Regions from separate parts of the Streptomyces thermoalcalitolerans genome, predicted to be linked through region 1. Evidence: riboswitches for the same ligand, from Rfam matches in the RefSeq annotation. Region 1 holds a riboswitch; each other region holds the start of a gene.
What was found. Region 1 has a riboswitch for cyclic di-AMP ahead of ABD224_RS05110 (transglycosylase SLT domain-containing protein). Riboswitches for the same ligand answer to the same signal wherever they lie in the genome.
Positions count from the first base shown of each region.

Region 2: it holds a riboswitch for cyclic di-AMP, as region 1 does, so the genes downstream of both, ABD224_RS21225 (M23 family metallopeptidase) here and ABD224_RS05110 (transglycosylase SLT domain-containing protein) in region 1, are expected to answer to the same signal.
Region 3: it holds a riboswitch for cyclic di-AMP, as region 1 does, so the genes downstream of both, ABD224_RS20990 (M23 family metallopeptidase) here and ABD224_RS05110 (transglycosylase SLT domain-containing protein) in region 1, are expected to answer to the same signal.

Region 1 covers NZ_BAAAHG010000005.1:55,861-60,211, reverse strand. Annotated here, with positions in the region: gene ABD224_RS05115 (polyprenyl synthetase family protein) at 536-1,546, opposite strand; cyclic di-AMP (ydaO/yuaA leader) riboswitch at 2,033-2,222, shown strand; gene ABD224_RS05110 (transglycosylase SLT domain-containing protein) at 2,226-2,720, shown strand; gene ABD224_RS05105 (HAD family hydrolase) at 2,714-3,589, opposite strand; gene ABD224_RS05100 (carboxylate--amine ligase) at 3,676-4,351, opposite strand, start outside.
Region 2 covers NZ_BAAAHG010000040.1:38,774-43,124, reverse strand. Annotated here, with positions in the region: gene ABD224_RS21230 (PrsW family intramembrane metalloprotease) at 1-882, shown strand, start outside; gene ABD224_RS21225 (M23 family metallopeptidase) at 1,081-2,115, opposite strand; cyclic di-AMP (ydaO/yuaA leader) riboswitch at 2,125-2,280, opposite strand; tRNA gene ABD224_RS21220 (tRNA-Met) at 2,541-2,614, opposite strand; gene ABD224_RS21215 (dihydrofolate reductase family protein) at 2,680-3,831, opposite strand; gene ABD224_RS21210 (MMPL family transporter) at 4,292-4,351, opposite strand, start outside.
Region 3 covers NZ_BAAAHG010000039.1:55,852-60,202, forward strand. Annotated here, with positions in the region: gene ABD224_RS20980 (carboxymuconolactone decarboxylase family protein) at 1-135, shown strand, start outside; gene ABD224_RS20985 (SGNH/GDSL hydrolase family protein) at 335-1,120, opposite strand; gene ABD224_RS20990 (M23 family metallopeptidase) at 1,310-2,272, opposite strand; cyclic di-AMP (ydaO/yuaA leader) riboswitch at 2,277-2,431, opposite strand; gene ABD224_RS20995 (alpha-galactosidase) at 2,737-4,351, opposite strand, start outside.

The sequences.
Region 1 (4,351 bases):
ATCTGACCAGATCAGCGGTGAGGAGGCGTCAGCCCCCGGAGCCAACTCGCCTACGCCTGCGGTATGACACGAGAAGGGCCGTGGCCCCGTCGTCCCGTAAGGGTAGGGGTGGTGGACGCCACCCGAATGGAGCAGCCGGACGGGTCGCATGATCGTGAACCGGCCGGGTTCACCGGACGTCTCCGGACACCTTCCGACCGGTTCGCCGGGAATAGTCCGTTTGGCTTGACTCGGCTTCTTCGTACCGCATCGCCCCGCTCCGGACCGATTCGGACCGATCCGGGCTGATCCGGGCTGATCCTTCCTGCTTCCGTCGGAGCTGACCGGGCCTCACCGGCCCCGGCCGGTCTAGGGGGTGTCGTTTGGATCAGGCCGGCTCCGATGGGCGGTGCCTGGTGACCGAGGTGAGCGGGGTTCGGTGCGTGCAGATGCAAGGCGGAGGAGGGAGCCGACGCGGAGCGTCGGCGAGTGACGACAACGCCGCAGATGGGCGTGCCGAACCCCGCGACCTGCGGCATGATCCAAACGACACCCCCTAACCGGCCCGGTGCACCACCGCGTCGCACAGGTCGATCAGCGCGGCCTTCGCGGTGCAGTCGCGCAGCGGGGCCAGCGCGGCCCGTGCCTCCTCGGCGTAGCGCACGGTGTCCCGGCGGGCCTGCTCCAGCGCCGGGTGCGTGCGCAGCGCCGCCAGCGCCTCGGCGTGCCGCGCGTCGTCGCTCAGGTCGGAGTCCAGCAGCTCGCACAGGGCGATGTCCTCGGCCAGCCCCATCCGCGCCGCGCGCTCGCGCAGCCGCAGCACCGGCAGGGTGGCGATGCCCTCACGCAGATCCGTGCCGGGCGTCTTGCCGGACTCGTGCGAGTCGGAGGCGATGTCCAGGACGTCGTCCGCGAGCTGGAAGGCGACGCCCAGCCGCTCGCCGTACTGCGTCAGCACGTCCACGACCGTCTCGTCGGCGCCGGACATCATCGCCCCGAACCGGCACGACACCGCCACCAGCGATCCGGTCTTGCCGCTCAGCACGTCCAGGTAGTGCTCGACCGGGTCCCGGCCGTCCTGCGGGCCCGCCGTCTCCAGGATCTGCCCGGTGACCAGCCGCTCGAACGCCACGGCCTGCACCCGGACCGCCTCCGGCCCGAGGTCGGCGAGGATCTGCGAGGCCCGGGCGAACAGGAAGTCACCGGTCAGGACCGCCACGGAATTGCCCCAGCGGGTGTTGGCGCTGGCCACCCCGCGGCGCACCGCGGCCTCGTCCATCACGTCGTCGTGGTACAGCGTCGCCAGGTGGGTCAGCTCCACGACCACGGCCGCCGGCACGACGCCCGGCGCGTACGGGTCGCCGAACTGCGCCGCGAGCATCACGAGCAGCGGCCGGAACCGCTTGCCGCCCGCCTTGACGAGGTGCTGGGCGGCTTCCGTGATGAACGGGACCTCGCTCTTGGTGGCCTCGAGCAGCCCTTCCTCGACGGCCGCCAGCCCGGCCTGGACATCGGCTTCGAGAGCCTTGTCCCGCACGTTCAGCCCGAATGGCCCGACGACGGTCACGAGGGGTCTCCTGTCTGCTGGTGTCAGCTGGCGGTCACGCAGTTTGTCGATAGGTCGCTGCCATCACTCGAGTCAGCGTATCCGGTCAAGTTTCGATCACCGATGGCGCCCACCGATACGAACCGGACGTCATCACCCGACGTGACCACCATCACGTCCCTCTTGCACGGCCTGCACGGACATTCCTTCGCAGTCCGATTCACCCTTATTTAGAACCTCAATTCCCTATTGAGGAAAATTGCTCCCCGCATTGCCGGACCGTGAATTAGGTCACTCACCCCTCTTCGCCCATTTCCTCACGACCCATACCCCTTTCTCCTTTGCCCGCACGCCAGTTGGGCCTTGGTTCACGCAAAGGATCAAGCACCTCATACACCTCTGATCAAGACCAATCAGGGCGATACATGAATCAGACCCTTGTTCCGGACATGTGCGCTCGCATACTTTCCCGGCCGACGGGCGGACGCCGAATCCTGCCGCCGCCCGTGAATCCATCGACCGAGTCACTCACGGCAGGAGCGGGGGACCCAGGTAAGCCGCCGGGCCGGGCGCCGTACGTCCTGTGGCGTACGCCGCACCGGAACGGCTCGGGGTGAAGCCGTGCCCTCGCGGCGCGGCCGGGCACCTCCCGGCCCGAACCCGACAGCTCACCTCGCAGGCGGCGGAGAGGAAATTCCCCATGTCTGCACAAGGTCAGCGCCACCGTTCCCGTGTCGCCCGTGCGGTCCGCGCCTTCGCCGTCACCGGCACGAGTGCCGCCGTTCTCGCCGCTCCGCTCCTCGGTACCACCGGTGCCTCCGCGGCGCCCTCGGCCGGCACGCCCACCACCGGAACGATCACGGGCGCCGGCTACCCGAACAACCTCGACGGCTGGATCCGGGCCTCCCTGGAGGTCATGCGGAAGCACGGCATCCCGGGCACCTACAAGGGCATCCACCGCAACATCATGCGCGAGTCCTCCGGCAACCCGCGGGCCATCAACCTCTGGGACTCCAACGCGGCCAAGGGAACCCCGTCCAAGGGGCTGCTGCAGGTCATCGAGCCGACCTTCAGGGCCTACCACGTCCCGGGCACCTCGTACGACATCTACGACCCGGTCGCGAACATCACCGCCGCCTGCAACTACGCGGCCAAGCGGTACGGCTCGATCGACAACGTCAACGGCCCCTACTGAGTCTCCACCGGCCCCCGGTCGAGCCCCTGCCGGCGCACATATGGGCCGGTCCGCTCCTCGGGCCGGTCAAACAACCGCTCGAGGACGACGGCGACGCCGTCGTCCTCGTTCGACAGCGTGATCTCGTCGGCCACCGCCTTGAGCTCGGGGTGGGCGTTGGCCATGGCGACCCCCCGGGCGGCCCACTGGAACATGGGGATGTCGTTGGGCATGTCGCCGAAGGCGAGGGCGTGCTCGCGGCCCAGTCCCAGGTATTCGGCGGCCAGTGCCAGCCCGGTCGCCTTGGTGATGCCGCACGGCTGGAGTTCGACGATCCCCGGGCCCGACATGGTGACCGTGGCCAGGGAGCCCACTACGCCGCGCGCCGCCGCCGCCAAGTCGTCGTCGGACAGCACGGGATGGCGCAGCAGCACCTTGCTGATGGGCTTGCCCCACAGCTCCTCGCGCCGGCCGACCCGCACGGAGGGCAGGGCCGGGTTCGGCATGCGGTATCCCGGCTCGATGAGCGTGAGCCCGTCGACGCCGTCCTGGTCGACGGCGGCGTACACCTCGCCCACCTCGGCCTCGATCTTGCCGAGCGCGACCTCGGCCAGCTCCCGGTCCAGGGTGACCGACCACAGCAGGCGGTTGGTCCCGGCGTCGTAGACCTGTGCGCCCTGACCGCACACCGCGAGCCCCGTGGTGCCCAGGGCGTCGAGCAGGGGCCGCACTCTCGGCGCCGGCCGTCCGGTCACCACGAGGTGCCGGGCACCGGCGGCCGCCACCCGCGCCAGCGCGGCGAGGGACCGTCCGGACAGGGTGTCGTCGCCGCGCAGCAGCGTTCCGTCCAGGTCAGTGGCGACAAGGGCATATGCGAGGGCAGGGGGCATGATCAGAGAATACGGATCCGCCGCGCCGGCGCCCCCGCGGGAGCCGGACGGACGGTCACGGGCACGGCCGTTCCGCCCGCCTCTCCTCAACTCCCCTTGCCGGCCGGGCGCTTCGGCACCCCGGGCGGGAAAGCGGCCGACCGGGTGCCGCCGTGGGACGTCCGGCCGGGCGCGGCAGGACGGCCGGCCCGCCCGGTCGCGCCCGTGCTGCCGCGGCGGTGGGTCCGCCACAGCTGGTAGAGGTGCTTCGCGCCGGGCCGCACACTCCGCGCGAGCATGGTGAGGAACGGCAGCGGGTCGTCGCCCGCGAACCAGGCCAGCTCCGTTCCGCTCGCCCTCGCCGGCGCGTGCGGCGTGGTGCGGCCGCCGCGGCGGTAGGCGAGCAGGGCGGGCAGGTCGACGTTCTCCACGACGAACCGGTGGCCCGCGCGCTGTTCCCCCTTCGGCACGGGACGCCCGGTCAGGTGGAGGTGCAGGGCACGCACGACGTCCACCCCCGACACGTTCTCGAACAGCCGGAACTGGGCGCCCATGCGCGGGTTGAAGTCGAGGAGCTTGTACTGCCCGTCGCGCCGGTCGAAGCGCAGGTCCAGGTCGACGATGCCGGTGTAGCCGATCCGTTTGACGAAACGCGCGGCGAGATCGGCGAGTTCCGGGTTGTCGACGACATACGCGTGCGCCGTCATCCCCGCGTGCGGCGGCCAGGAGCGGACCTTGACCCCGGTGAACATCGCGAGCGGGTTCGCGTCCTGGTCGAAGCAG
Region 2 (4,351 bases), on a different contig from region 1:
GGCATCGTCGACGGGGCGGTCGTCGCCGGGGTGACCGCGACCGGCTTCGCGTTCACCGAGAACATCCTCTACCTCGGCACCGCCTTCGACACCGACCGGCTCAACGGCGAGTGGGGCATCGCCTCCGTCACCGCGGCGACCTTCTTCGTGCGCGTCATCATGTCGCCGTTCGCGCACCCGCTGTTCACCGTGTTCACCGGCATCGGCTTCGGCATCGCCGCGCTGTCCGGGGAGCGCCGGCGGGTGCGGCGCGTCCTGCTGCCCCTGGCCGGGCTGCTGCTCGCCATGGGCATGCACGCGCTGTGGAACGGCTCGGCGTCCTTCGGCGCCTACGGCTTCCTCGCGGTCTACGCCGCCTTCATGGTGCCCGCGTTCGGACTGCTGACCTGGCTGGTCGTCTGGGCCCGGCAGCGGAAGCTGAGAACCGTGCGCGAGGAGCTGCCCGTGTATGTCGCCGCCGGCTGGCTCACCCCGGCCGAACCGCACGCCCTGGGCTCCATGCGGGCCCGCCGGCTGGCCCGGAACCACGCCCGGCGCCACTTCGGCAGGCCCGCGGCGCGGACGGTCACCGAGTACGAGAGGTACGCCACCGCGCTGGCGTTCCTGCGGCACCGGGGCCGCCGGGGGCGGGCCGGTGCCGACTTCGCCCTCCGGGAGCGGGAGCTGCTGCACGAGCTGTGGCGCAGGCGGGAGACAGCGCAGCCCGCCCTGAACCAGGCGGCCAGGATGACGATGCCGGTGGCCGCGCGGCCCTGGCCGGTGCACGGGATGCACGGGGTGTACGGGGTGCCGGTGCGGCCGCCCGTGTGGCCCTCCGGGTACGGGCCGTACGGCCCGGTGGCACCTCCTCCCTGGTACAACCCGTACCGGACACAGCCGTAGAACCGCGGAAGGACGCGGACGATCCGGGGCAGGTCGCGCCGAGGTCCGTACCGGTCCGTACCGGCGCGCTGATCCCGTCCCCGGCCGGAAGGAAGCCGTCCGCCGGTGCTCACCCCGCACACGCCGCCGCCCCCGCTCGGTGGTGCGCCGAGCGGGGGCGGCGGTGTCGGTCAGGGGATCGTCCGCCGAGCGGACGGATCAGGGGTTGAGGCCCTTGCTGCGCAGCCACGCGATCGGGTCGATCCCGTCCGCCTGGCCGTTCGGGTGGACCTCGAGGTGCAGGTGCGGCCCGGTGACGTTGCCGGTGGCGCCCACACGGCCGATGACATCGCCCGTGTTGACCTTCTGCCCGACGCTGACGTTGATCGACGACTGGTGGCAGAACCACAGCTCGGTGCCGTCGTCGAGGGTGAGGATCGTGCGGTAGCCGTAGGAACCGGCCCAGCCCGCCTCGGTGATGGTGCCGCTGTGGACCGCCTTGATCAGGGTGCCGGTGGGCGCGGCGAAGTCGGCGCCGGTGTGGTAGCCGGAGGACCACATGGAGCCGGCCTGACCGAAGGACGAGGTGATCGTGTACGAGGAGGTCGGCAGCGTGTACTGCTTGGCCAGCTCGGCCAGCCGCGCCTCCTCGGCCTTCCGCGCGGCCTCCTCCTCCGCCTTCTTCTTCTCGGCGGCGGCCTTGGCCGCGGCCTCCTTGCGCGCCTTCTCCTCGGCCTCCTGGGCCTTCTTCGCGGCAGCGGCCTCGGCCTGCGCGAGGGCCCTGGCCTCGACCTGGGCCTGCTGCTGCTCGGCCTGCTCCATGATGCGGTTGCGCAGCACCTCACCGGCGTCGACGGTGCCCTGCGCGGTGTCGGCGGTGCTCACGCCGACGCTGCTGAGTGCGGTCGGCGAGCCCGCGGGAGCCTCGGGGGTCTCCTCGAACAGCGAGCCCACGGAGGGCAGGTCGGGCACCGAGATGGACACCGGCGGCTTGTTGGTGTTGGCGCTGGCCATGCCGCCCGCGCCGACGGCGGCGATGACGCCGACACCGAGCACCGTGGAGCTGCGGGCGAGTCCGCCGCCGCGCTGCTTGGCGACGCGGTGCCGGCCGCGCGTCGGGCGGATGGACTCCGCGGTGGGGTTCCACTCCTCCCACGGTCCCTCGTCGGCACGCCGGCTGCCGTAGCCGAAGGTCTCGATGCCGTGCCGGTCCGACACGAACGGGGCTTCTGGGGCCAGCCGGTTGGACGCCACGAAGGCGCACTCCTTTCCTTCCATCGCCTGCCGGGTTAGCTGACGGGTTCGGAGGGGAAGGTCTCCTACGCGCGTCAACCGACCGTGCTTCCACGGTGGTTGGGCTCGATTCACCCCAAGTTGTTGGTTCCCCGGCTCCCTTGCGGGACTCGGCGCGCACGGAGCCGTCTCTTGTGACGGCTGGGACGACCGCGCTCTGCGTTATCGGACGTTAATAGAACCGAGGCCTCGATTCCAAGCCGTTCGGCTTGATCGTTCAGCCTTCTTGGCCAGAACTTATGGCCCATGAATATGGAAAATGGGGCAAGTTGACCGCATGGACCGGCCGTATGTCAGGAAAACCACGCGCCACTGTGTCCTACTGCACACCCGGGAAACGTTCGGGGCCGGAACCCCTCGAGGGAGTTCCGGCCCTGAACCTTCAGTAGCGGGGACAGGATTTGAACCTGCGACCTCTGGGTTATGAGCCCAGCGAGCTACCGAGCTGCTCCACCCCGCGTCGGTGCACCTCCAGTGTACGACATGCGCGGGACAGTGTGCGCACGTATTCCCCCCGGGCCCTCCTCAGCCCTCCTCAACTCCCTCTCGGCCCAGCAGATGCCGGTTCGGCCCCTTGGCCGCCTCCTCGAACTCCGGCACCACGACGACCTTCACGCCTCCGGCCGTCAGCACCCCGGCCCCGTCGGCGTCCTCGACGAACGTGTCCGGTTCCCGCCAGGCCGTGACCACCCGCCGTACCCCCGCGTCCAGAATCAGCCGGGCGCACGGACGCGGCCGGGAGGAGCGGCGGGCGCATGGCTCCAGACTGCTGTACACCGTGGCGCCGGCCAGCCGCGGATCCGCCGGATCGACCTTGGCCAGCGCCGCCTCCTCCGCGTGCGCGGCCGGGTCGCCGGCCTCCCGTGAGTGTCCGCGGGCGAGTTCGGTCCCGTCGGCGGCGACCACCACCGCGCCCACGCTGAACGCGGTCCGCGACGGCGGGCACTGCGCGGCCAGCTCGCACGCGAGCCGCAGCCAGTGCCGGTCCGCCGGTACGACACGGTCCGCCGTGCCGGGCGCGGTCGGCTCGTAGCGCATGAGGACGACGTCCTCGATGGCCCGTGTCTCCACCAGCCGCAGCCGCCCGCCCTGGTAGGCCCCGGGCCCGAACAGCCGCGGCGCCCTGGGATCGCCCACGAACAGCGGGGCGAGCACGAGCTGCATCTCGTCGGCGAGCTCCTGCTGGAGCAGCTGCGTGTGGACGGTCCCGCCGCCCTCCACCATGAGCCGGCGCACCCCGCGCACATCGTGCAGGTGCTCGAGCAGCGCGCCCCAGTCGAGCGCGGTGCCCAGGGACACCACGTCGGCGGCGATGCCCGCCTTCCGTGCCCGCCGCGCTCCCTCGTCGGTCGTGCAGAGCACCTTCTCGCCGCCCGTGTGCCAGAAGCGCGCCCGCGGGTCGAGCTCCCCGGACGCGCTGACCGCGACCTTCAGCGGGTACTCCGCCCGCCCGGCGGCCACCCGGGCCGCCCGCCGCTGCGGCGAGTTCACCAGCAGCCGCGGGTTGTCGGCCCGGATCGTCCCGGCGCCGACGAGAATCGCGTCCACGGACGCCCGTACCTCGTCGACCCGGTCGAAGTCGGCGGGGCTGGACAGCAGCAGCCGCTCGGGGCCGGTGTCGTCCAGATACCCGTCGAGGGAGACGGCGGCGGACAGCAGGACGTACGGGTGGGGCATGGACGCACTCTCTCTGGGCGGACGGTCTCGGGGCCGGCTGGCCCGCTCCCAGTCTGCGCCAGCCCCGAACGCCTCCGGGAAGCTCCCGGACGACGTACGGCCGTACGCGGCGCCGACGCCGGGGCGGACGGCACCGGGGCGTACGTCCTCACGCACCCCCGCGTCCCGGGCCCGACGCTACGGGTCCGGCGAGCGCCGCCGCACAACACCATCTGCGCCGGCACCGGCGCCGGCCGCCCGGCGCGCTCCGCGCCCGGCGCGACCGGTCCATGGCATCGCACCCCGGGAGCGGGTGCGCGGCGCGAGTGCCCGGGAGCGGGGGTGCGGACGGAACCAGGCAGCGAGGGTCACCGGTATCAGGAGGTAGCCGAATCGGGTGGCGGGGGTGCGCCACGGCCCTCCCCCGCCGGCGGGCAAGGGAGGGAGCCGTTTACGTGCAGGGCGCCGGGGCCGGGGTGGGTCAGCCGTCGCGCAGGCCGGCCTTGGCGTGCAGGCGCCGCAGCGGTGCCGGCGCCCACCA
Region 3 (4,351 bases), on a different contig from region 1:
ATGGTGGCACTGGAGAATCTGCGCTCGCGCATCAACTCCTCCCTCGGCCTGACCAGTCAGGGCTTCAAGGATGCGTGCGAGGTGCCGGGAGCCGTACCGGGCGCGAATGCGAACGGGGTTGCCGTGCGGGAGTGACGCGTGAGGCCGGGTCTCGTCCCACCCTGGTGAAGCGGCGGCCGTGGCGAGGTCGTCGTGGGGCGAGACCGCCGTGACAGGGACAGGGAGTGCGTGAAAGGGGTGCGGCATGTTCTCCCGCGCTCGGCCCGGCGCCGGGCGGGCGAGGTGCTCGTCCGGGAACCGGGCCGGGCGCGGGAGACGCCGGACGCGGCGGCCGTCAGGCCACCGCCGCGATCCGCATTTTGATCTCCTCCGGCGACAGGGTGCCCTTGGGCTTCACATGGTCGCCCGAGGACTCGCCGCGCAGCCGGCGGCCGATCCACGGCACCAGGTACTCGCGCGCCCAGTGCACGTCGTCGCGGCGGATCTCCAGCGTGCCGCGCGGCGGCATCGGAGGCCAGGGCTGTTCGGGGTCGGCCGGGACGTCGATGCCGAGGACCTGGCCGGCGCGCAGTGCCACGCGCGTGTGTCCCTCGGGTGAGAGGTGCAGGCGGTCGTCGTCCCAGGCACGGCGGTCCTGGACGCTCTTCAGCGACCACAGGTCGAGCACCGGGCAGCCGTAGCGGTCGGCGATGGCCCGCACATGCCCGTTGTAGGTGGCGATCTTGCCGCGCAGGTGCTTGAGCAGGGGCACGCCCCGGGTGTCGAAGCCGGTGGTCACCATCACGGTGCCCGCGGCGGCGGTGAGCCGGGCGACGGCCTTCTCGAAGCGCTCGGCCACGTCGTCCGGGTCGCCGCCGGGACGGATGAGGTCGTTGCCGCCCGCGCAGAACGAGACCAGGTCGGGGGCGAGTTCGATGGCCTTCGGGACCTGCTCCTCCACGATCTGGTCGAGCAGCTTTCCCCGTACGGCGAGGTTGGTGTACTGGAAGTCGCCCTCAGGCCGCCGATCGGCGAGCAGTACGGCAAACCGGTCGGCCCAGCCGACGAACGCACCGTCGGGGCCGGGGTCGCCGACGCCTTCGGTGAAGCTGTCCCCCACTGCCACGTACGACCCGATCACTGGTCTGTTGTCGCTCTTCGAATCGTCTGCCATATCAGCCCATGATTCACCTTCGAATGTGACCTACGCGACCGTAGGCAGAGGTTGACGGACGGTGAGATTAGCCACGGCACGTCCGTCGGTCACCCCTGGAACGGGCCGGCCGTCAAAGGTGACGGCCGGCCTCGGCCAAGGGGAGGGCGGCGGCCGTCAGCCCAGGGTGGCGCCGCGCGCGCGGAGGTAGGCGACCGGGTCGATGTCCGAGCCGTAGTTCGGCGTGGTACGGATCTCGAAGTGCAGGTGCGGGCCGGTCACATTGCCGGTGGCGCCGGACAGGCCGACCCGCTGCCCCGTGCTCACGCTCTGGCCGGCCGAGACGGAGATCGACGACAGGTGGGCGTACTGGGCGTAGTGGCCGTCGTTCAGCCTGATGACGACCTGGTTGCCGTAGGCGCCGCCCCAGCCCGCGGAGACGACCGTGCCGGCACCGACGGCCCGGACCGGGGTGCCGGTCGGGACGGCGAAGTCGACACCGGTGTGGTAGCCGCTGGACCACCTGCCGCCGGCCACGCGGTAGCCGGTGCCGACTCCCTTGCCGGCCACCGGGAAGGTGAAGCCGGTGGAGACCCTCTCCGCGGTCTGGGGGGCCTGCTGCGCCTTCGGGGCCGAGGACAGCTCGGAGGCGGACTTGGAGGTGAGCTTGAAGGAGGGCGCGGCGGACGGCTTGGAGGACGGCGTGGAGGAGCCGCCGGACGCCGAGGACGTGGGCGCCTTGGCGGTGCCGGCCGACGCGGCCCTGCCGTCGAGGACGAGCTTCAGGCCCGGGTGGATCAGCGACGGGTTGTCACCGACGGCCTGGCGGTTGTCCGCGTAGAGCTTCTGCCAGCCGCCGCGGATGCCGTGCTCGTCGGCGATCGTGGAGAGGCAGTCGCCGGTCCGGACGGTGTAGATCCGTACGCCCGTGCTCTCGGCGGCGGTGTTCTTCCCGGTCACCGGCTTGGCCGCCGGCACGGCCTGCACGGCCTTTTCCGCCGCGGAGTGCGCGGGGGCCGCGTGCGCGCCCGTCGCCGAGACGAGCGGGAGGGCGAAGGCGGCGCCACCGGTTCCGGCGGCGAGGAGGGAGCGCGTGAGACGACGGGTCTTCGGACGACGGTGCTTACCCTTCGCGGGCATGGGGCATTCCTCTCCGGCGCCTGCGAGGTGAGCTGTCGGGTTCGGGCTGGAGCTGCCCGGCCGCACAACGCGGCTTCACCCCGAGCCTGTTCCGGAGAACCGGACCAGGCGGTGAATCGTGGGTCCCCCGCTCCTGCCGTGCACGGGTGGGTGTGCGGGTCCCCGGACGGCGGCAGGACTCGGCGTCCGTCCGGATCGGTGTGGACCGTAGGCGACCGGCACGCACAGGGACAAGCAGATGATCCCCTTTTCCTCGCCTTTCGCATGATCCATCACGGGGACCGGCCATCACACCGCGTGAATTCGATCTTCTGTCCGCCCCTCAAACCGCTGGATGCACAACGGGATTACGTGGACACGGCAAGAAACGCACCGTCACCACTGTGAAACGTGTCACGCGAGCGGCTTCAGCAGGCCTTATTTAGGGGCAAGTTCACCGTAAATGCGCAATTCAGACAGAAGGGTTAGACGCGACAGAGACGGATGACTGTCGCATCGACATCGCCCCGTAGCCCGGTGCGCATCCCGTGGTGCAGCAGCACGGCCCCCCGGTGCACCTCCCCGGTCTCCCGGCAGACGTACGACGCCGCCGGGTCGAGGCCGCGCAGCCGCAGCGGGGGCGGAGGCTCGCCGTAGTGCTGTGCCTGGAGCCAGGCGAGGACGACGGTCTCGTCCCCGAGGACGTACTGCACCGCGCTCAGCCCGCCGTGCGGGGGCCGCAGCCGGTACAGGTCGCCGCGCTGGACCACGGGCCGGATCTCCTTGTAGAGGGCGATCCAGTCCCGCGCCTCGGCCAGTTCCTCCTCCGTCCACCGGCTGAGGTCGCCGCCCACCCCGAGCACCCCGGCCATGGCGCTCACGAACCGGAAGCGCAGCCCGCTGACGCGTCCCGACAGGACGTTCGGGCTGTCGGTGACCCAGGCGGCCATGACCCGTGCGGGGTGGAGATGACTGAAGCCGTGCTGGATGGCGAGCCGGTCGAGCGGATCGGTGTTGTCGGAGGTCCACACCTGGTCCGTACGGGACAGGATGCCGAGATCGACCCGGCCGCCGCCGCCCGAGCAGGACTCGAAGGCCACCCCCGGGTGCGCGGCCCGCAACCGGTCCAGCAGGGCGTACAGCGCGCGCACATGGTCGACCCACAGGCGCTGCGGGTACGGGTCCCCGGGCCAGCCCGCGTCGGTGAAGCAGCGGTTGAAGTCCCACTTCACATAGTCGATCGGGGTGCCCGAGAGCAGTCCGTGGAGCTGTTCCCACAGGTACTCCTGGACATCCTCGCGCGCGAGGTTGAGCACCAGCTGATGGCGGAACTCCGTCCGCCTGCGTCCCGGTTGGTACTGCACCCAGTCGGGGTGCGCGCGGTACAGGTCGCTGTCGGGGCTGACCATCTCCGGTTCGACCCAGATGCCGAACTGCATCCCGAGGCCGTGCACATGGTCGGCGAGCGGCTTCAGACCGCCGGGGAACCGGTCGGGGTTGGGCCACCAGTCGCCGAGTCCGGCGCGGTCGCCGGTGCGGGCGCCGAACCAGCCGTCGTCGACCACGAACAGCTCCACACCGATCTCCGCCGCCCGCCGCGCCAGCTCCCGCTGCCGTTCCTCGCTGATGTCGAACCCCGTGGCCTCCCAGGAGTTGTAGAGCACCGGCCGGTCCCGGTCCGCGTCCGGGACGACGTACGTCCGCTGGTAGGCGTGCCAGGCGCGGCTCGCGCCGCCGTGGCCGCCGTCGCTCCACAGCCCGGCGAAGACGGGGGTGGTGTACGACTCCCCGGGCCGGAGCATCAGCAGCCCCGAGTCGTCGTGTCCGGCGCCCCCGGTGATCTGCACGCGCGCGTGGGGGAGCTGGGCGACGGCGATCCGCCACGACCCGGACCAGCCCAGCGCGCAGCTGTAGACCTCGCCGTGCTCCTCGGTGGCGTCGGTGTCGAGGGCGACCCAGGGCAGGTGCTGGTGCCCGGTGTGGCCGCGGCGGCTGCCGAGGACCTTCTCGCCGTAGGTGAGGTCGGTGCGCACCAGGCGGGACTCGGCGGCCCAGCGGCCGTGCAGCTGGGACAGCCGCCAGCCCTCGCGCTCGGGCAGG